Regions from separate parts of the Micromonospora palomenae genome, predicted to be linked through region 1. Evidence: riboswitches for the same ligand, from Rfam matches in the RefSeq annotation. Region 1 holds a riboswitch; each other region holds the start of a gene.
The links. Region 1 has a riboswitch for cyclic di-AMP ahead of FHX75_RS03345 (LysM peptidoglycan-binding domain-containing protein). Riboswitches for the same ligand answer to the same signal wherever they lie in the genome.
Positions count from the first base shown of each region.

Region 2: linked by a shared signal. The riboswitch ahead of FHX75_RS24345 (coiled-coil domain-containing protein) and the one ahead of FHX75_RS03345 (LysM peptidoglycan-binding domain-containing protein) in region 1 are both predicted to bind cyclic di-AMP.
Region 3: linked by a shared signal. The riboswitch ahead of FHX75_RS16200 (C40 family peptidase) and the one ahead of FHX75_RS03345 (LysM peptidoglycan-binding domain-containing protein) in region 1 are both predicted to bind cyclic di-AMP.
Region 4: linked by a shared signal. The riboswitch ahead of FHX75_RS13640 (coiled-coil domain-containing protein) and the one ahead of FHX75_RS03345 (LysM peptidoglycan-binding domain-containing protein) in region 1 are both predicted to bind cyclic di-AMP.

Region 1 is NZ_VIXA01000001.1:732,629-737,972, forward strand. Features, by position in the region: gene htpG (molecular chaperone HtpG) at 1-373, shown strand, start outside; gene FHX75_RS03340 (peptidoglycan-binding domain-containing protein) at 422-1,306, opposite strand; gene FHX75_RS31905 (hypothetical protein) at 1,308-1,433, opposite strand; cyclic di-AMP (ydaO/yuaA leader) riboswitch at 1,877-2,051, shown strand; gene FHX75_RS03345 (LysM peptidoglycan-binding domain-containing protein) at 2,050-2,721, shown strand; gene nhaA (Na+/H+ antiporter NhaA) at 2,968-4,284, shown strand; gene FHX75_RS03355 (YdeI/OmpD-associated family protein) at 4,455-5,063, opposite strand; gene FHX75_RS03360 (DUF1062 domain-containing protein) at 5,230-5,344, opposite strand, start outside.
Region 2 is NZ_VIXA01000003.1:733,091-738,434, reverse strand. Features, by position in the region: gene FHX75_RS24355 (HelD family protein) at 1-894, shown strand, start outside; gene FHX75_RS24350 (cation diffusion facilitator family transporter) at 1,056-1,970, shown strand; cyclic di-AMP (ydaO/yuaA leader) riboswitch at 2,112-2,243, shown strand; gene FHX75_RS24345 (coiled-coil domain-containing protein) at 2,248-3,303, shown strand; gene FHX75_RS24340 (hypothetical protein) at 3,421-3,924, shown strand; gene FHX75_RS24335 (SRPBCC family protein) at 3,938-4,417, opposite strand; gene FHX75_RS30960 (hypothetical protein) at 4,475-4,612, shown strand; gene surE (5'/3'-nucleotidase SurE) at 4,609-5,344, shown strand, end outside.
Region 3 is NZ_VIXA01000002.1:1,086,951-1,092,294, forward strand. Features, by position in the region: gene FHX75_RS16175 (DUF6228 family protein) at 1-53, opposite strand, end outside; tRNA gene FHX75_RS16180 (tRNA-Gly) at 202-275, opposite strand; gene FHX75_RS16185 (zinc metalloprotease) at 511-1,497, shown strand; gene FHX75_RS16190 (pyridoxamine 5'-phosphate oxidase family protein) at 1,562-2,128, opposite strand; gene dcd (dCTP deaminase) at 2,207-2,785, shown strand; gene FHX75_RS16200 (C40 family peptidase) at 2,828-3,868, opposite strand; cyclic di-AMP (ydaO/yuaA leader) riboswitch at 3,881-4,017, opposite strand; gene FHX75_RS16205 (C40 family peptidase) at 4,168-5,184, opposite strand.
Region 4 is NZ_VIXA01000002.1:564,837-570,180, reverse strand. Features, by position in the region: gene FHX75_RS13650 (helix-turn-helix transcriptional regulator) at 1-173, opposite strand, end outside; gene FHX75_RS13645 (carbonic anhydrase) at 403-1,056, shown strand; gene FHX75_RS13640 (coiled-coil domain-containing protein) at 1,122-2,141, opposite strand; cyclic di-AMP (ydaO/yuaA leader) riboswitch at 2,146-2,276, opposite strand; gene FHX75_RS13635 (YibE/F family protein) at 2,443-3,780, opposite strand; gene FHX75_RS13630 (heavy metal translocating P-type ATPase) at 4,099-5,344, shown strand, end outside.

The DNA.
Region 1 (5,344 bases):
GTACGCCGCCCTGCTCGCCTTCCTCGGCGGCGCGCTGGCCGACAACGTCAAGGAGGTCCGGCTCTCCTCCCGCCTGACCACCTCGCCGGCCTGCATCGTCGGCGACGCGCACGACATCACGCCCACGCTGGAGAAGATGTACCGCGCGATGGGGCAGGAGGTGCCGAAGGTGAAGCGCATCCTCGAACTCAACCCGACCCACCCACTGGTCACCGGCCTGCGCGCGGCGCACGAGCGCGGCGGCGACGAGGGTGCCCTCACCGAGACCGCCGAGCTGCTGTACGGCATGGCGCTGCTCGCCGAGGGCGGCGACCTGGCCGACCCGGCCCGGTTTGCCCGGGTCCTCGCCGACCGGCTGGCCCGCACCCTCTGACGCGACGACGGCCCCGGCCCGGTGCAGCGCCGGGCCGGGGCCGCCTGCTCAGGAACCGACCCGCACGCCCATCGCCGCCCAGGTGGCCGGGCCGACCACCCCGTCCACGGTCAGCCCCCGCATGCCCTGGTACCAGCGCACCCCGGCCTCGGTCTTCGCGTCGAAGGCGCCGCTCGCGGGGCCGCACCGCTTCGCGCCGACGAACCGCTGTACGAAGGCCACGTCCCCGCCCTTGCTGCCGCGCCGCAGCGTCCGCGAGCCCGGTCTGCCCCCGGACACCGGCGTCGCCGGTCGCCCGCTGGGCACCGAAGGGGCCGGCTTGACGGCCGCGCGCAGGGCCGCCACGGTACGCGGACCGACCACCCCGTCGGCGGTGAGCTTCCGGGCGGTCTGGAACGACCGTACCCAGGCGGCCACGGCCGGCCCGAACACCCCGTCGGCCGTCAGCCGGGCCCCGAGGCGGTTGGCGACGGCCTGCAACTCCCGGACGTCGCCGCCCCGGCAGCCGGCGCGCAGCACCCGGTCGCCGAGCCGAGCCGTCGTGGCGGTGGCGATGCCCCACGGGTGGCGGCTGTCCTCCAGGCTCCGCTGGTGGCTGACGCTGACGTGCAGGTGCTTGTCGTGCGGGTTCGGCCCGGTGTACCGGGCCGGCCGGAAGCTGCGGGTACGGCTCCAGATCTTCCGGTCGTAGATGACGTACTGGGTGGACGGATGGCTGACGGCCTGCCGGACGACCAGCAGCGGGTCGATCCCGTCGACGTCCACGTCCACCGCGTTGACCGACTGGTCGTCACTGTCCGGATTGTGGTCCGAGCGGCGCGCCTGGTGACTGGCGTCGCCCAACCAGCCGTCGGACTTGCGGTCCCGCTGCGGCCACCGGGTGTCTATCTCCTCGCGCAGCACCCGCAGCGCGGGCGCCAGGTGCACGCCCATCTCACTCCTCCTCTTCCAGCGCGGCGGCCAGGTCGAAGTCGACCTCGTCGCCGGCCAGGCTCTCCGGGTCGTCGTCCTCGTCCAAGGTGGCGACGAGGTAGTCGGTGTCGATGCTGACGGTGTCCATGGAGCGTCCTTCCTCTCGCGGATGGTCGGCCGCCGCGAACCGGGGCGGACCGTGCCGGCCAGGGCGACGGCGCCCGGCATCCGGCGGGTCCGACCCGTCGGCGCCGCGGCCGCGCTCTGCTCCCTACCGTCCGAGTCGGCGGCCGGGCTGCCCAGACATGAGTCGCCAATCAGCGGCAACGCTGACCGTCCGGCGGCGCGGGCCGCCGATCGAGGCCGCCTGACCAGCGAAGACGGCGAGACGACGGCACCTGATCCGCCGCTCGGAGCGAGGCTTTCGGCCCAGTCCTGACAGGTTCCCGACCGGCCCTTGTAGAGCACCGCCGACCAACCCGCAACTCGAAGGACGAAGCCGTCGCTCAGCCGGGTGAAGAACTTCACAAGAGGTGGGCAATCGCCCGAAACAGTTCCTAACGTCGTTCGTGTTCGCGATCGCGGACACCACGGCCGGTAACGCCTAATCCATGCCGCCGGCCGGTGGGACCTTTTCAGCGGGCATGGAGCGGGGGACCCACACGTTCCTCGGTGCACGTCACCTCGGGGTGAAGCCGCCCACGGGCGGCCGGGCTCCTCGGCCCGAACCCGACAGCTCACCTCGTCGGCGTGGAGGAATCCACATGGCAACTGAATACACCGCCCGTCACCGACGGGTCAGCTCGCGCCGCATCGCCGTCGGCACGCTCGCCGTCGGTGCGGTCACCGGGGTCGCCGCCGTCCTGGCGCCGGCGTCGCCGGCGAGCGCCGCCAGCGTCAACTGGGACGCGATCGCCCAGTGCGAGTCCGGCGGCAACTGGCACATCAACACCGGCAACGGCTACTACGGCGGCCTGCAGTTCTCGCAGAGCACCTGGTCCGGCTACGGCGGCAAGAAGTACGCCTCCCGCGCCGACCTGGCCAGCCGTGGCGAGCAGATCGCGATCGCCGAGAAGGTGCTCGACGGTCAGGGCATCGGCGCCTGGCCGACCTGCGGCCGGAAGGGTGGCTCCACCAAGAGCTACTCCACCCCCTCGGAGAAGTCGGAGAAGTCGCAGAAGCAGCGGCGCTCCGGCTCGTCGAAGGCCACCTCCACCGAGCGGTCCTCGCGGGAGCAGCACAGCACCCGCAGCCAGCGGCGCAGCGCGCCGGCCGGGACCGGCGACGTGTACGTGGTGCGGCCGGGTGACACCCTGTCGCAGATCGCCGACGCCCGGGACCTGGCCGGTGGCTGGCAGGCGCTGTACGAGCGCAACAAGCGCGTGGTCGGCGCCGACCCGGGGCTGATCTTCCCCGGTCAGAAGCTCAGCCTCTGACCCCAGCACCCGGGCACTGTGACGACGCCCGGCCGGACGACCGGCCGGGCGTCGCCGCGTCCACGGCGACGTCGTGGTTCGGGCCGCTGCCGACGGGGTACCCGGCGCGCGTGGACCGGCCCGCCGGCGCGTCCGCGTCGCCGGTCGTCGGGCCGTCGGCCGGGGGCGGGGGATAGGGTTGGCCCTGGTGTGCCGGGAAGTCTGGTCGGCGATGGATGACGCGACCCCTGCCGACGAGGAGACCCCGTGACCGACGCCCCCCGGCGCCGTACCAGCCTGTTCGCCCGCCGCTCCTGGGGCGAGACCAGCCGCATCTCCGCCATCCTGCGCAAGGAGACCGTGGGCGGGGCGCTCCTGCTCGTCGGGGCGCTGCTCGCGCTGCTCTGGTCGAACTCACCCTGGGCGGACGGCTACCGGGCGCTGCGTGACCTCACCGTCGGCCCGGCGTCGCTGCACCTCGATCTCACCCTCGCCACCTGGGCCGCCGACGGGCTGCTGGCGATCTTCTTCTTCGTCGCCGGGCTGGAACTCAAGCGCGAGTTCGTCGCCGGCGACCTGCGCGACCCGCGCCGGGCCGCGGTGCCGGTGGCGGCGGCGGTCGGCGGGGTGGCCGTACCCGCCGTGCTGTTCGTCCTCATCGCCGGGGTCGACGGCGCCCGGGGGTGGGCAATCCCGACGGCCACCGACATCGCATTCGCCCTGGCGGTGCTCGCGGTGGTGGGACGGCTGCTGCCCTCGGCGCTGCGTACCTTCCTGCTCACCCTGGCGGTCGTCGACGACCTGCTCGCCATCGTCATCATCGCCGTCTTCTACACCTCCAGCCTCGCCGTGCCGCCGCTGCTGGCCGCCCTGGTGCCGCTCGCGCTCTTCGCCGTGCTGGTGCAGCGCCGGGTCCGGTCCTGGTGGCTGCTGCTGCCGCTGGCCGCCGTGACCTGGACGCTGGTGCACGCCTCGGGGGTGCACGCCACGGTGGCGGGCGTGCTGCTCGCCTTCACCGTCCCGGTGCTGCGCAGCGAGGCCGCCGGCGGGCCGGACGCCGGGCCGGGCCTGGCCGAGCACTTCGAGCACCGGTTCCGGCCGATCTCCGCCGGGGTGGCGGTGCCGATCTTCGCGTTCCTCTCCGCCGGTGTCACGGTCGGCGGCCTGGCCGGGCTGGCCACCGCGCTGACCGACCGGGTCGCGGCCGGCATCGTGGTCGGCCTGGTGGTCGGCAAGCCGGTGGGCATCCTGGCCGCCACCTGGCTGGTGTCCCGGTTCACCCGGGCCAACCTCGACGAGGGGCTGAACTGGGTCGACGTGCTCGGCCTGGCGCTGCTCGGCGGGATCGGGTTCACCGTGTCGCTGCTGATCGGCGAGCTGGCCTTCGGCCTGGGCAGCGCGCGTGACGACCACGTCAAGGTCGCGGTGCTCACCGGGTCGCTGCTCTCCGCGCTGCTGGCGACGGTGATCCTGCGCGCCCGCACCCGGGTCTACCGGCGGGTGCACGAGATCGAGACGCTCGACGAGGACCACGACGGCGTCCCGGACGTCTTCGAGCCGAAGGCGGACGGCCATGTCGACTGAACCGAGCCGGCTGTCGGCGGTAGATCCGGATCAAGCCGGGCAAGAAGCCGGCCTTCACCGCCGAGGGGTCGAAAGCGTGCCCCGGCACGGCCGAGGTGCGTCCCTTCCGAACCAGGGAATCCGTCCGAGCGCTCCTGGCGCCGTGACTGGTTCCACCGTCGAGCAGGCGATCACCCGTGTGAGTTCGGAGGCTTGGCCTTCTGCGGGTAGATCGTCTCGTGACGGGCCAGCATGGCAACGAACTCGCCGATCTTCCGCTCGCGGGTCTGCGCCCGTTTGACGGCGTTGACGCGGTGGATGAGGGCGAACCGGTTGGTTTTGGTGAGTACGTCGAACATGGCCTGGGCGGCGGGGTCGGCGGCGATGGCGGCGAGGAGGTCGGCCGGTACCTCGGCTTCCGACGGCGGGGCGTAGGCGGCCGCCCACCGCCCGTCCGCCTTCGCGGCTTCTACCGCGGCGCGGCCTGGGGGCAGCATTCGCCCCTGCGCCTCGAGCCGGGCCACGTGGGCGACGTTGCGTTGTGACCAGGAACTGCGGGGCCTGCGAGGGGTGAACCGGATCCAGGAGGTTTCCTGATCCCGTTTACGGGCCTGCCCGTCGATCCAGCCGAAACACAGGGCCTCGTCGACCGCCTGCTGCCAGGTCAGCGTCGTGACTGTGCCGCCCTTCTTGGTCAGGGCGAGCCAGACGCCGGGCGACGTGGCGTGGTTGGCCGACAACCACGCGCGCAGCGCGTCGGCGTCCGCGACGATCAACTCATCCAATTCGGCGCTCGCCATGACGGTGAGGTTAACGGCTGCGCCGACCCCGGGGATCGGGCGCGGGGCGAAGCCCAATCCCCGGGCCTGGTCGGATCCCGCAACCACTGAGCACCCAGTGGAGCGGCAGCGCCCATCGCGGCGAGCGTGCGCCCATCGGCACGTCCGGATGTATGCACCCGGGCGTTCACCTTTGTCGTCGGTATCGGGCCGACCCTGACCTTCGTTCGCGCCCGGTCATGAGCGACCCCGCGCGGACCGCCGCGTGATGTAGTCCGGGGCAAGGCCACCTTGCCTCTCGC
Region 2 (5,344 bases), on a different contig from region 1:
CGGTACGCCGGCGGCATCCTGTCCCGGGCGGAGACCGCGCTGCTGGTCGAGGCGTACCGGGCGCTGGACGCGCAGGGGCTGACGGTGGCCGACATCGCCCTGCTCGACGAGCTGGACGCACTGCTGGGCAAGCCGGTGCGGCCGGCCCGGGCCAAGCGCGACCCGTACCAGCTGGCCGGCGGCGTGCGCGAGCTGAGCACGTTCGCCGACCGGCAGCGGGCCGCCCGGGCGGCGGCGCGGGAACGTCCGGAGGACTACCGCGACTACGCGCACGTGGTGGTGGACGAATCGCAGGACGTCTCGCCGATGCAGTGGCGGATGATCGGCCGGCGCGGCCGGCTCGCCTCCTGGACGGTGGTGGGCGACCCGGCGCAGACCGCCTGGACCGGTGACCCGCAGGAGCTGGACCGGGCCCGGGACCAGGCGCTGGGCCGGCGCCGGCGGCACCGCTTCGCGCTGACCACGAACTACCGCAACTCGGCGGAGATCTTCGCGGTGGCGGCGGCGGAGATCCGCCGGCTCTACCCGGACCTGGAGCTACCGACGGCGGTCCGCTCCACCGGCGTGGAGCCGATCGCGCTGACCGTCGCCGCCGACCGGCTGCCGGCGGCGACCGTGCAGGCCGTGGACGCGCTGCTCACCGAGGTGGAGGGCACGGTCGGCGTGATCACGCCGGTGCCGCGCCGCGACGAGGTGGCCGGCTGGCTGGGCGGCCGCGGCGGCTCCCGGCTCCAGGTGGTGACCAGCCTCCAGGCCAAGGGCATGGAGTACGACGGCGTCGTGCTCATCGCCCCGAGCGAGATCCGGGCCGACCCCGGCTCGGGCGTGCGCACCCTCTACGTCGCCCTCTCCCGCGCCACCCAGCGCCTCACCACCATCGACCCCACCCCCTGACCCCCGCCCCGGGGTCGGGCACTTCCGGAGAAGGAGTGGCTGTTCCGGGCGCGGAGGCCGCTCGTTCTCTGAAGGTGGGGGATGCGTGCGGGGTCAGTTGCATACATAGCGATGTGAGCATAGATTGGGTTCGGGCCGCCGGGGCGACGGAGGGTGTGGGCGTGGGCGCAGGTCATGACCACCACGGGTCGGTCGCGAACGCGGCGCACCGCCACCGCGGGCGGCTCTGGGCGGCCTTCGCGCTGCTCGCCGCGCTGATGGTGGTCGAGGCCGTCGCCGCGTTCGGCACCGGCTCGCTGGCCCTGCTCTCCGACGCCGGGCACATGTTCACCGACGTGCTCGGCATCGGCATGGCGCTGGCCGCCATCACCGCCACCCGGCACGGCGACCGGGACCCGCAGCGCACCTTCGGGCTCTACCGGCTGGAGGTGCTGGCCGCGCTCGCCAACGCCGTCCTGCTCAGCGGGGTGGCGATCTACGTGCTGATCGAGGCGGTCCGCCGGTTCGGCGACCCGCCGGAGGTGCGGACCGGGCCGATGCTGGCGGTGGCGGTGCTCGGCCTGCTGGCCAACCTCGTCGCGTTCGCGCTGCTGCGCGAGGGGGCGCAGGAGAGCATCAATCTGCGCGGGGCGTACCTGGAGGTGCTCGGCGACCTGCTCGGCTCGCTGGGCGTGATCGGGGCCGCGCTGCTCATCGCCGGCACCGGCTGGTGGTGGGCCGACCCGGCGGTGGCGGTCGCGATCGGCCTGTTCATCCTCCCCCGCACCTGGCGACTCGGCCGGGCGGCGGTGCGCATCCTGGTCCAGGCCGCCCCGGAGCATCTGCAGGTGACCGCCGTGCACGACCGGCTGACCGCCGTCCCCGGCGTCGCCGAGGTGCACGACCTGCACGTCTGGACGCTCACCTCCGGCATGGAGGTCGCCTCCGCCCACCTCACCATGGTCCCCGGCGCCGAGGTCGGCACGGTGCTGGCCGCCGCCCGCACCGCCCTGCACGAGGACTTCCACATCGAGCACGCCACCCTCCAGATCGAGCCGGGGGCCGCACCCGGCGCCTGCGGGCAGGTCGAGTGGTGACGAAATCGGACACCTATTGTCCCGTTGTGTCACCTACACCAGGATTCACTCCAGTACCCTCAGTCACGAAACGGGCGGGTGTCACACCCGTACCGGTAGGCTCGGTCCCGGCCTCCGCCAGGCGGCACCCTCCGGTGCCGGCGGTGGCCGCCGCCTAATCGCCTGCCAGGGCGAGCCGGGGAACCATGTTCGTGGGGTGCATCCGCGTCAGCGGTAGGGATCTTCCGTCCCGAACCCGTCAGCTAACCCGGTCGGCGGCTGACGGAAGGACATGTGCATGCACGTACGACGTACCACCGCACGGCTGGCGGCCGCGGTCGTCGCGACGCTCGCCCTCGGGGTGTCGTCCGCGCCGGTCCCGGCGACCGCCGCTCCCCCCGCCACCCGGCTCGCCGCCCCCGGCGACCCCGAGGGCGGCACCCCCGCGCTGCGCGCCCAGCTCGACGCGGCCAGCAAGGGCTGGATCGACGCCAAGGCCGCGCTGGAACGCTCCACCAAGCGGCAGCAGGAGCTCGGCAACCAGCTCAAGACCATCGAGTCGGAGCTGACCGTCCGGCAGGGCAAGGTCGGCGAGATCGCCGGCGTGGCGTACCGGACCGGGCGGCTCGGGCCGGTGTCGGCGCTGCTGAACAGCTCCAGCCCTGAAGGCTTCCTGGACCGGGCGGCGGCGCTGGAGACGGTCGCCTCCAACGAGGACCGGGAGCTGCGCAGCCTGATCCAGACCCGCGACGACGCCACCCGCACCCGGGCCGCGCTCGACAAGGAGATCGTCGAGGAGCGCAAGCAGGTCGCGGTGATGGCCAAGCGCAAGGAGCAGGCCGAACGGGCCCTGGCGGTGGCCGCCGCCGACAAGCCCGCCGTCAGCACCGGGGGCGGCTCCAACGCCGGCACCTCCACCGCCAACGCCCGGCCGGCGCCGCGCAACCCCGACGGGTCCTGGCCCTCGGAGTCGTGCAGCGTCAACGACCCGACCCCGGCCAACGGCTGCATCACCCCGCGCATGCTCAACGCGCTCAAGCAGAGCCAGGCGGCCGGCTTCACCCGGTACGTCTCCTGCTACCGCCCCAGCGGGTCGGGCGAGCACCCCAAGGGCCGGGCCTGCGACTTCGCCGCGCAGAAGAGCGGCTTCGGCGGGGACGCGACCGGCGGCGACCGGACGTACGGCAACAACCTGGCCGCGTACCACGTCCGCAACGCCGACCGGCTCGGGGTGCTGTACGTGATCTGGTACCGGCAGATCTGGCTGCCCAGCAGCGGGTGGAAGTCGTACAGCGGGGCCGGCGGGGACCCGTCCAGCGACCACACCAACCACGTGCACCTGTCGGTCTACTGACCGACCCGCGGCGGGGCCCGTCCGAGGCGGACGGGCCCCGTCGTACGCGCGCCGACGTACCCGGGATGTCGTCGACCGGCCCACGACGCAGCCCGACGGCCGGGCGAGCATCGAGGCATGACCCGACTCTCCCCCGACGGCCGCAAGACCCTGCTCACCCTGCACCTGGTGACCGCGCTGGGCTGGCTCGGCGCGGACCTCGTGCTGCTCACCCTCGGCATCGCCGGGCTGCGCGGCGCCGACCCGGGGGTGGTCTACCCGGCGGCGGCGCTGGTGGCGACCTGGCTCTTCGCGCCGCTGAGCGTGCTGGTCTGGGTGATCGGCGTGACCAGCGCACTGCTGACCCCCTGGGGGCTGCTGCGCTGGCGCTGGGTGGTGGTCAAGCTGGTGCTCACCACGGTGATGATCGGCCTGGTGCTGTTCGCGCTGACGCCGAACCTGCGCGCCGCCGCCGGGCCGGACGCCACCGCACACCAGCGCCTCGACGTGGTGGTCGCCCCGGCGGTCTCCACCGGCCTGCTGGTCACCATGACCGTGATCTCCACCTGGAAGCCGTGGGGCCGCAACCGCCGGACCGTCCCCCCGCCCCGCCGGGCGGCGGCGCCCGCCGGCCGCCGCTGAGTGGACCCGGGCGTCAGTTCGGGACCGGGCCGCCGCCGGCCTTCCGGTCCAGCACCGCGCCGAGTCGGCTGGCCAGGCCCAGGTGCGCGGCGCGGGCCTGGCGGAACGCGTACCCGAACAGCGGTGCCGGCGCGGAGAGGGTGATCTCCACGTCGATCCGCAGCACGTCGCCCTCCTCCTGGAGCCGGGTGTGGTTGCGCACCGTCGTGCCGGGCTGCTGCCGGGCCACCGTGACGATCTCGTCGTCGGTGACCACCAGGACGTCGGCCTGGTAGGTGACCGGGAACCGCAGCGGCCCCAGCTCCAGCCGGTCGGTGATGGCGTAGCTGGCCCGCGCGCCCGGACGGGTGGGCAGCCGGCGCACCCGGACGATCAGCGGATGCAGCTCCCCCTGCCGGGCCGGATCGCTCAACAGCGCCACCGCGTCCGCCCGTGAGCAGCGCGCCTGCACCGTGTAGCTGAACGACTCCCGCCGGACCACTCCACCCTCCACCCCTCGTCGGTCGCCCGATCGTCCCGTACGACGGCCGGGCTGGCAATCGCAGGCGGCATGACGGTGCCCCGGCGGGGAATCCGGCCGGCGACGGCCACGGGAGGCGGGGCATGGACGGGTACGACGGTGGTGGTCAGTCGGCCGCAGGAGCGGACCACCCCGGACGAGCTGGCCGACCGGGCGGTGGACCGGTGACGCTGCGGGTGCTGGTCACCAACGACGACGGGATCGCCGCGCCGGGCATCCTGGCGCTGGCCCGAGCGGCGGCCGACCGCGGCCTGGACGTGGTGGTGGCCGCCCCGCTGGAGGAGGCGAGCGGCACGAGCGCCTCGATGACAGCGGTGGAGCGCGAGGGGCACGTGGTGGTCCGCGACCATCCGCTGCCGGAGCTGCCCGGGGTGCCCGCGTACGGGGTCGGCGGCTCGCCCGGCTTCATCGCGCTGATCGCCGTGCACGGGGCCTTCGGGCCACCGCCGACGGTGGTGCTCTCCGGGATCAACCGGGGCGCCAACGCCGGCCGGGCGGTGCTGCACTCCGGCACGGTGGGCGCGGCCTTCACCGCCGCCGCCAACGGCTGCCGCGCCATGGCCGTCTCGCTGGACGTGCTCTCCGTCGGCGAGGCCACCGCCGTCAGCGGCGGCGCCGCGGTCTCCGCCGCCGCCCGGGTACGCGACGCGGAGCGGCACTGGGACACCGCCGCCCGGGTGGCGCTGGACCTGCTGCCCCGGTTGACCGCCGGGCCGGTGGAGAGCGTGCTGAACGTCAACGCCCCGGACCTGCCGCACGGGCGGCTGCGCGGCGTGCGCCGGGCCACCCTGGCCAGCTTCGGCCAGGTGCAGATGACGGTGGCCGAGTCCGGGCACGGCTTCGTGCGGACCTCGCTGGAGGAGCCGGGGCAGGCCGTGCAGCCCGGCACCGACCTGGCCC
Region 3 (5,344 bases), on a different contig from region 1:
AGCACCCACGTGCTCTCTGCGGGTGGATAGCCGATGATCAGTGGGGCGTTCATGATGCCGCATTATGGCTGGCGGATCTCCTCGTCGGGCAGTCGAGAACGCACCAGGGATGACCGAGGCTAATGGCACGCGGCCTGGTCCTTGGCTACGGAACATCGAAGGCCCTGGCTCGGACTCGCGTCCTGGCCAGGGCCTCGATCGTGGAGCGGGTGACGGGAATCGAACCCGCACTGTCAGCTTGGGAAGCTGATGTTCTGCCATTGAACTACACCCGCAGGCGGCACCACTGTACCTGAGGCGACCGCCGCCGTGCACCCAGGTACCCCGGGCACGCCGGCACGCCCTCCGCCGTGATCGATCTTGGACGTAACGTATCCACGTGGAGCTAAAAGTTTCACAGCGGCAACATATGGTCGTTCTCAAATCTGTCGATCGGTTGTAACGTCACCCCCACGTTCTCGACCACGGCGTGACATACCCCCTGTCACGCCGCCAGAAAGAGGTGGGCCCATGGGACTCCGTCCCAACCTGCTGACCCGGCGTGCCGCCGGTGTCGCGTCGACGACCCTCGCGCTGCTGCTCAGCACCGCCGCGGTAGGCGTCGTCCCCGCTGCTTCCGCCTTCTCCGCCGCCCCGAGCGAGGTCTGCGCCGAGCCGGCCGACGTCCACTCGGACGCTCGGATCAAGAAGGGCGGGATCGCCAAGCACGAACCCAACGAGCTGACCGCCAAGCAGGTCCGCGAACGCGAGGCCGACCTGGCCGCCGCGCTGCGCGAGCGGGCGAGCTTCCGGGCCGGCGCCCAGGCCGCCGCCCCGCTGGCCAGCGTCACCATCCCGGTCGTCGTGCACGTGATCCAGCGCGACAGCACCCGCGCCGGCGGCAACATCCCGGACTCGATGATCACCTCACAGATCAGCGTGCTGAACCAGGCCTACTCGGGTGCCACCGGCGGCGCGGCCACGGCCTTCGGCTTCCAGCTGACGAAGATCAACCGGGTGACCAACCCGGCGTGGTACCCGATCGTGCAGGGCTCCTCGGCGGAGCGGTCGATGAAGACCTCCCTGCGCGAGGGCGGCAAGAACACGCTCAACGTCTACCTGGGTGAGCTGAGCGACGACCTGCTCGGCTGGGCGACCTTCCCGCAGCGGAAGCTGAACAGCATGGACGGCGTGGTCGTGCTGAGCGAGTCGCTGCCGGGCGGCACCGCCGCCAACTACAACCAGGGCGACACCGGCACCCACGAGGTCGGCCACTGGCTGAACCTCTACCACACGTTCCAGGGTGGATGCTCCGGCTCGGGTGACAGCGTCAGCGACACCCCGGCCGAGGCCTCGCCGGCGTTCCAGTGCCCGACCGGGCGGGACACCTGCGCCACGGCCGGCCTGGACCCGATCACCAACTTCATGGACTACACCTACGACTCGTGCATGTACCAGTTCACCGCTGGCCAGGCGAGCCGCATGCTGACCGCATGGAACGCGTACCGCGCGGCGTAACACCCTCAGCAGACACCGGTGCCGGCTCCGTCGTAGGACGGGGCCGGCATCGGCGTCTCGGCGGTCAGGCGGCGGGGCGGCGGGTGTCGAAACCGTGGCGGCCGCGGCGCGCCGGCCGCCGATCGGGTACGCCGGCGGCGTCGCCGCCGCGGTGGGCGGCGACCGGATCGAGCCAGACCTGGACGGCGGAGGACCCGTGGCCCTCGCCGGGCTGGCCGAGCCCACCCTGGTCGCGGCGGGTCAGCATCGCCACGTCGACGCTGAACTCGAAGAGTCGCCAGTCGACCTGCGGCGCCGCCCGGCCGAGGCGGGCCACCCGGGCGACCCGGGCCGGGTCGGTGACCGGTTGCGCGCGACCGGCGACGTACGCCTCGTCGTCGGTCTCCTCAGGCGGGAACGAGTGCAACGCGTACCGCCCGTCGCGTTCGAGGTCGCGCCGCTTGGGCGAGTCGACGACGAAGCAGAACAGCCCCTCGTCGGTGATCACGGGGCAGACCGGGTGCACCCGGGGCCCACCGTCGGCGCGGACGGTGGCCAGGTAGCCGAAGCCCGGCCCGTACTGCTGCATGAGAAGGCGGATCCCGTCGGCGAGTCGGGGCTCGTCAGCGGCGAATTCGGACCAGGAAGCCATACGGACATCCTATCGAACATGTGTACGAACGCGTAGTCCGACACGCAGGTCACCCGGTCCGCTCGATATGGTGTGCCGATGCTGCTCTCCGACCGCGACCTGGTCTCCGAGATCAAGGCGGGCACGCTCGCGCTGGAGCCCTTCGAGCCCACGCTGGTGCAGCCGTCCAGCATCGACGTGCGGCTCGACAAGCTCTTCCGGGTCTTCAACAACCACCTGTACACGCACATCGACCCGGCGATCCAGCAGGACGAGCTCACCTCGATGGTCGAGGTGCCCGAGGGTGAGCCGTTCGTGCTGCACCCCGGCGAGTTCGTGCTCGCCTCCACGCTGGAGGTCATCTCGCTGGGCGACCAGCTCGCCGGGCGCCTGGAGGGCAAGTCCAGCCTGGGTCGGCTCGGCCTGCTCACCCACTCGACCGCCGGCTTCATCGACCCGGGCTTCTCCGGTCACGTGACGCTGGAGCTGTCGAACGTGGCGAACCTGCCGATCACGCTCTGGCCCGGGATGAAGATCGGCCAGCTCTGCATCTTCCGGCTCTCGTCCCCGGCCGAGCACCCGTACGGCTCCGCCGTCTACGGGTCGCGCTACCAGGGCCAGCGCGGGCCGACCCCGAGTCGCTCCTGGCAGAACTGGCGCACCTGGCCCACCCGCTGACGCCGGGCCGGGCCCCCGGAGTCCCGGGAGCCCGGCGCGCGCTCAGCCCAGCCGGCCGTAGCTGTTGACCGGCCCGTCGTCGACCCGCTTCATCTTGACCGGCTGGCCCGCCTGGGAGGCGTGCACCACCCAGCCGCCACCGACGTACATGCCGACGTGGTGCAGGTCGGCGTAGTAGAAGACCAGGTCGCCGGGGCGCAGGTCGGCCCGGCTGACCCGGGCGGTCACCTGGCGCTGCTGGCGGGCGTTGTGCGGCAGTGAGACACCGGCCTTCGCCCACGCCGCGAGCATCAACCCGGAGCAGTCGTACGAGTTCGGGCCCTCGGCGCCCCAGACGTACGGCTTGCCGATCTGCGCGCAGGCGAACTTGACCGCCGTGCCGGCCGGGCCGCCGGGATAGCCGGCCGGGCACGGGGCCGGGCGCAGCGCACCCCCGCCACCGTTGCCGTACACCTTGAGCCGCAGTTTCTGCAGCCGGTCGATCTCGGCGTTGATCTGCTTCTTCTTCGCGGCCAGCTGGGCCTCGGTCCGGGTCAGCTGGGCGACCATCTGGTCCAGCGGCGCCTTCTCCGCGGCCAGCTTGTCCCGCAACTCCTTGACGGCCCGCACGTCGCGCTGCTGGCGCTGGGCGAACCGGTCGAGCATTTCGAGCTGGTCGACCAGTTCGCCGGGGGAACTGCTGCCGAGCAGGGCGTTGACGGCGGAGACGTTCTCCCCCTTGTACGCCTCGGCGGCGAGCCCGGTGACCTGGTTCATCGCGAGGTCGACCTGGAGTTGCAGCGGCTCGATGCGCTTGGCCAGCGCGTCGGCCTGCCGGCGCTTGGCGGCCAGGTCCTGACGGGTGGCGTTGTGCTGCTCGATGATCGGTTCGAGCCTGTTCCAGTCCTGGTCGATCTGCCGCTCGATCTCGGCGACCGAGGGGTCGGCGTGGGCCGCCGTGGCAGCGCCGGTCAGTACGACGGCGGCACCGGCGAGGGCGGCAAGGACGGTGGTGAAGCGGGACCAGCGTGGGCGCGGCGCAGCCGTCAGCCGGGCGACCTGGGTCGACCGGTACGACGGTGGCCGCGGGGCATGGTGTGCCACCGGGCTCCGGGCTCCTTCTTCCGCGACCGCCTACCGGGTTAGCTGACGGGTTCGGGCGGGAAGGGAGCGCCCTACCGCAGTGGCTGCGGATTCACCCCGGCTTACCTGGGTCCCCGGCTCGCCCGTGGGCGATTCGGCGGTGCCGGCCACTGCCGCCCGGGTTGGACGGACCTGTCGCGGCCGACGAAGGATCAGAGTAGAGACGACCGTTATCGATCCGCAACCCGCCATGCCGTGCCGGGTCCCGGATACGCGAAACCCCCGGTCGGTCGACCGGGGGTTTCGCGGCGGGCTCGGGGTCAGTTCGGTCGTCGGAAGCCGGCGACCGGCATGTAGTCGATGCTGGTGACCTGGACGGGTTTGCCGGTCCGTGGCGCGTGCACCATCAGCCCGCTGCCCAGGTAGAGACCCACGTGGTGCAGGTCGCTGTAGAAGAAGACCAGGTCGCCGGGGCGCGCCTCGGAGCGCGGGATGGCCTTGCCCTCGTTCCACTGGGCGCCGGTGTGGTGGGTCAGGTAGATGCCGGCGGCCTTGTAGGCGTACTGGGTGAGGCCGGAGCAGTCGAACGAGTTCGGCCCGTCGGCACCCCAGACGTACGGGTCACCGACCTGCTGGCAGGCCACCCGGATGGCGGTCTGCGCGGCGGAACTCACCACGCCCTTGACGGTCGGGCAGCCGGCCACCTTGACGACGGTCTTCGGCATCGACGCCTGGAGCCGCTTGATCTCGGAGTTGATCTGCGCCTTCTTGGCGGCCAGCTCCTTCTCCTGCTTGACCTCCGCGGCGATCAGCGCGTCGAGCTTCTGCTTCTCGCCGTCGTACTTCTGCCGGGCGTTGATGACGACCTGGAGCTCCTTGCGCTCCTGCGCGGCGAGGCGGTCGAGGATGGTCAGCTGCTCGGTCAGGGTGCCCGGCTTGGCGCTGACCAGCAGCGCGCCGATGTCCTGCGAGGGGCCCGTCATGTAGTACCGGGAGGCGAGGTCGCCCACCCGGTTCATCGCCAGCTCGGTCTGCAGGGCCAGCGGCTGGATCTTTTTCTCCAGCTCCGCCGACTTCTTGCGGTTGACCTTGAGGTGCGCGCGGACCTTGTTGTACTGCTCGATGGTCGGCTCGAGCTGTTCCCACTGCTTGTCGATCGCCGCCTCGATCTCCTCCGGCGTGGGCGCTGCGTGCGCCGGCACGGCGAACATCCCGGCGCCGACGACCACGGCGGCGACCAGGGTGAGCAGGCGGCGGGCGATCCGGCGCAGGCCGGTGGGGTGAGTGGGCGGACGACCCTGGGCGTGACGATGAGGGGGCATGGTTGCCACCGGCACCGACTCCTTAGCGACCGACCGCCGGGCGCCTCGCTGAGGGGAAGACGGAGGCAGACGACCCACAGCGGTCGGTGCCCCACATTAGGGAACCGTCCGTACGAATTCAAGGTGGCTCATTACAGCATCACGCCTGTGCAACCACTTGCACACAAAGGGTGTT
Region 4 (5,344 bases), on a different contig from region 1:
AGGTCGGCGACGATCGCCTGCGCGGCGCGCTCGGTCACGCCGACCTCGTCGGCGACGTCCCGCAGCCGGGCGGTGGGGTTGCGGGCGATGGCGAGCAGCACGTGCGCGTGGTTGGTGAGGAACGTCCAGTTCCGGGTGCTCCCGTTCTGCGCAGTCGTCGCCATGCCCGTCATGGTATGGCCAGTCCCTCGGCTTTTCCGCCCTGGCTCCCCCGGACCCACCCCGGCGGTCGGCCCGCCGGACGCCAGGCGAAACATCACATCGACGCCGGGGCAAAGTATGAAATCCGTATCACGTATACCTTGACGTATCTTCTGCTGCGTGTGACGGTGGGCGGCGAGGCCGCCTCCGTCGCCGGCCGGGTGTGACCAGGCCGATCTCGTGAGGGACCGAGGTGAGGCAATGACCCTGACCGATCCGACGCAGGCGCTCGCCGAGCTGCACGCCGGCAACCGGCGTTTCGTGACGGGCGCGCAGCGCCACCCCAACCAGGACTCGCTGCACCGGGCGGCGGTCGCCGACGGCCAGCACCCGTTCGCGGTGATCGTCGGCTGCTCCGACTCCCGCCTCGCCGCCGAGATCATCTTCGACCGGGGCCTGGGTGACCTCTTCGTGGTGCGTACCGCCGGGCACACCGCCGGCCCCGAGGTGCTCGGCAGCGTCGAGTACGCGGTGAGCGTCCTGAACACCCCGCTGGTGGTGGTGCTCGGCCACGACTCCTGCGGGGCGGTGCAGGCCGCCCGGGACGCCGCGCGGACCGGCACGCCGCCGGCCGGGCACCTGCGGGCGGTGGTGGACGCGGTGGCGCCCAGCCTCCGGCGGGCCGCCGAGCAGGGTGTCGACGACGTCGACGGGATCGTCGACATCCACATCGCGCACACCGTCGAGGCGCTGCTGGGCAACTCCGCCGTACTGGCCGCCGCGGTCGCCGAGGGGCGGTGCGCGGTGGTCGGCATGTCGTACCGACTGGCCGCCGGTGAGGTGCGGACGGTGGCCGCGGTGCCGAGCGTCGTGCCGGCTCAGGCCGGCGATCGGGCGACCGCCGTCGCCGGCTGAGCCCCCCCGCACGCGACGAGGGCCGCCCCCACCGGGGACGGCCCTCGTTCGGTACGCGTCGCGCGCTAAAGCATCGACATGTGCACGTGGTCGGTGTGGTTCGACGGTCCGCTGTACGACTTCCACCCGGTCGCCGGGAACCAGATCTGCCGGTTCCAGATCACGTAGTAGATGCCGAGCCGGTCGGCGTTGCGGATCAGGAACGCGGCGAGGTTGTTGCCGTACATCCGGGTGTCGTTGTTGTGCCAGGGCGCGAAGCCGCTCCGCTGCAACGACCAGTCGCAGGCCTTGCCCTTCGGGTGCTCCCACGGCCCGCCGGGCCGGTAGCAGCCCGCGAACCGGGTGAAGCCGGCCCGCCGGACCTCCTTGTACGCGTGCAGGGTGCGCGGCGTGATGGTGCCGGAGGTGGTCGGGTCGTTCTCGGTGCGTGACTCCGGACGCCAGCCGCCGTCGGCAGTCCGGCCGGGGCCGATCCGGGCGACCGGCGAGGTCGCGTCGACCAGGCCGCCGGTGAAGCCCCGGCCACCGACCAGCTGGAGGGCCTTCTCGGCCTCCCGGCTCTCCCGGGCCATGTCGTTGGTGAGCTTCTGCTGCTCGCGCACCTCGGCGTCCAGCGCCAGCTTGGCCTGCTCCGCGCGGTTCTTGGCGGCGGTGACCTTGGCTAGCTTCTGCGCGTTGACCATGTTCAGCTCGTCCAGGGCGGCGGCGCGCCTGACGAACGAGTCCGGGGCGTCGCTCTCCAGCAGCATCGCCACCGCGCCGATCCGGCCGGTCCGGTACGACTGCGCCGCGATCTGCGAGACCGTCGGCTGCAACGCCGCCAGCTCGTCCTGCGCGCGCCGCACCTCCAGCGCGAGCTGCTGCTGGCGCTTCTTGGACTTCTCCAGCTGCGTCTTCGCCTTCGAGTACTCGCGGTTGCGCAGCTCGATGACGTCGGTGAGCAGCTTGGGCTCGTCGTCCTCCTCGTGCCCGGAGGGGGTGGGGGTCGAGGGCGCGGCGATCGCGGCTGTCGGCCCGCCGAGGATGGCCAGCGCGGCGAACACGGCCACCACCGGAGTCAACCAGCGGCGCAGGGGTGCCGTCACAGTGTTCCCTTCCGTCGACCGCCGACCGGGTTAGCTGACGGGTTCGGGACGGAAGTGGCCCCTACCGCTCGCGCGGATTCACCCCATGTACCTGGTTCCCCGGCTCGCCTCGCGGCGATTGGGCGGCGGCACCGCAGGCGCCGCTGCGCGCCTTCGGCGGTGACCGGCAGCGAGGTTACCCGAGAGTCGTACCGGGGATCTACGTCCAGAACCCGACTAAATGCGTTATTTCGTCGTAGCGAAGCGTGACGAGTGACGCGTTCGTCAGGTTCCGCGTCGGCGTCGGTCACGCAGCGGAGTCTCACCATGCGGTGTCCGTGCTCCTTTCCGGGTCGGGCCACCGTGCGGGGGCCGGGGTGGACGGTCCGCCGGGACGCGACGCGCTCAGCGCCTCGAGCGCCGCGTCCCGGTCGGCGGAGGGGCGGGGCGTGGGTGCCGGTCCGGTGTCCCGGGCCGGATCGTCGGCCGGGCCACGACCGGCGGTGGCGACCAGCGCGGCCAGAGCGGTGGTCAGCGGTACGGCGGCGATCAGGCCGAGCGTCGCCACCGCGCTGCGGACGATCTCCTGGGCCAGGAACTCGCTGGTGAGGATCTGGCTCACCGGCCGGCTGTCGGCGGTGAGCAGGAGCAGCAGCGGCAGCGACGCGCCCGCGTACGCGAGCACGATGGTGTTCACCGTGGAGGCGATGTGCGCCCGGCCGACCCGGGTGGCGGCCCGGTAGAGCTGGGTCCGGGACAGTCCGGGGTTGGCGTGCGCCAGCTCGGTGACGGTGGCGGCCTGGGTGACGGTGACGTCGTCGAGCACGCCGAGCGAGCCGATGATGATGCCGGCCAGCAGCAGCCCGTGCAGGTCGACGTCGCGCTGGTACATCGACAGCGTGGTGGCCTCCTCGCTGCCGAACCCGGTCAGGTGGGTGGCGGCGGTGGCCAGGCTGCCGAGCAGCCCGGTCAGCACCAGGCTGCCGAGCGTGCCGAGGACCGCCACCGAGGTCTGCGCGGTGATCCCGTGGGTCAGGTACAGCACCACGAACATGATCAGCGCCGAGCCGGTGATCGCGATCAGAAGTGGCGAGCCGCCCGCCGCGATGCCGGGCACGACGAAGGTCAGCAGGATGGCGAAGCTGGCGCCCAGCCCGGCAAGCGCGGCCAGCCCGCGCAGCCGGCCGAACGCCACGATCGCCGCCGCGAAGAGCGCCACCAGCCACACCAGCGGCTTGCCCCGCTGGTGTTCGGCGATCTGGTAGCTGGTGGCGGTGGGGTCGGCCGGGTCGGCGAGCTGGACCAGCACCACCTCGTCGCCCACCGCCACGGCGGGTGCGCCCGGGCCGGCGGGCACCGGCGTCTCCACCTGCTGCCCGTTGTCCGGGCCCTGCTCGACCCGGACCGTCACGGTCCCGCACGGGCCCTCGACGGCGCCGGGCGCCTCCGGCGTCGGTGGGCAGGGTTCGGTCACCACCCGGGTCACCGTGCCGTGGTGGCGCGCCGGCTCGGCGCCGCCGTCGGCCTGCCGCGAGTCGCGCGGCCACAGCACCAGGGCGGCGATCACCGTGACGACGAACAGCGGGACCACCGTCGCGACGAGGATCCGTCGCACCCCCGGTGGGGCGGACGGAGCGGGACGGGTGTGGTCGGCGCCCATTGCGAGTCTCCCAACGATCCAGGGCGGAGTACGTGTCAGCCGGCCGGTCGGTTCAGCCGCGGAACGCGCGTGGCGGGCCGCGTACCCCGGTGTGGGCCCTGGGTGCCGGCGGGGTCACCCAGGGCGACCGGACGGTGCTGTCGCCCGGTGTGGCGACCCGCCCGGGCGGCCGCCCACGGCAGCCGAGCCCGGCGCGGTACGCGGGTCGGCGGCAGCAGCGGCGGATGGCGAGTCATGGCCGGAGAATCGTAGCCAGGTTCGGTGCGGGTCCGCCCGGTTCGTGCCATCGGCAGCGCGTTCACCGGGCATCGTGAGGGCATGGACCAGCAGGCCGGCCCGGCCCGGCACCCGGGGTCGGACCGGCACCGGGGGCACGACCGGCACGCCGGGCACGACCCGGAGATGTTCCGCCGCCGGTTCTGGCTCTGCCTGGCGCTGACCCTGCCCGTGGTCGCCACCAGCCACATGGTGATGGAGTGGTTCGGCTACTCGCTGGAGTTCCCCGGCCGGTCCCTGGTCGGGCCGGTGCTCGGCTCGGTGGTCTTCTGGTGGGGCGGCTGGCCGTTCCTCGTCGGCGCGGTGCGCGAGGTGCGCGACCGGGCCCCGGGGATGATGCTGCTGATCGGGATGGCGATCAGCGTCGCGTACGCCGCCTCGCTCGCCACCAGCCTCGGCGCCTTCGAGCTGGACTTCTGGTGGGAGCTGGCCGCCCTGGTCACCATCATGCTGCTCGGGCACTGGCAGGAGATGAAGGCCGTCGGGCAGGCGCGGGGCGCGCTCGCGGCGCTGGCCGCGCTGCTCCCCGACGACGCCGAGCGGGTCGGGCCGCAGGGCGGCACCGAACGGGTGCCGGTGAGCGGGCTGCGGGTGGCCGACGTGGTGCTGGTCCGCCCCGGTGGCCGGGTGCCGGCCGACGGGCGGATCGTCGACGGGGCCGCCGAGCTGGACGAGTCGATGGTCACCGGCGAGTCCCGCCCGGTCTCCCGCGCGGTCGGGGACCGGGTGGTGGCCGGCACCGTCGCCACCGACTCGGCGATCCGGGTCCGGGTGGAGGCCGTCGGCGACCAGACCACCCTCGCCGGCATCCAGCGCCTCGTGGCACAGGCGCAGCAGTCCGGCGGGCGGGCGCAGGCGCTGGCGGACCGCTTCGCCGCCTGGCTCTTCTACGTCGCCACGGGTACCGCCGTGCTAACCGTCGTGGGGTGGACCGCGCTGGGCGAGCGGGACCAGGCCGTGGTGCGGACCGTCACGGTGCTGGTGATCGCCTGCCCGCACGCGCTCGGCCTGGCCATCCCGCTGGTGATCGCGCTCTCCACCGCGCTGGCCGCCCGCTCCGGCGTGCTGGTCCGCGACCGGCTCGCGCTGGAACGGATGCGCACCGTGGACGTGGTGCTCTTCGACAAGACCGGCACCCTCACCAGGGGCGAGCACGCGGTGGTCGGGGTGGCCGCCGCGCCGGGGACCGGCGAGGACGAGGTGCTGCGGCTCGCCGCCGGGGTCGAGGCGGACAGCGAACACCCGCTGGCCCGGGCGATCGTCGCGGCCGCCGCCGAGCACGGCGGCC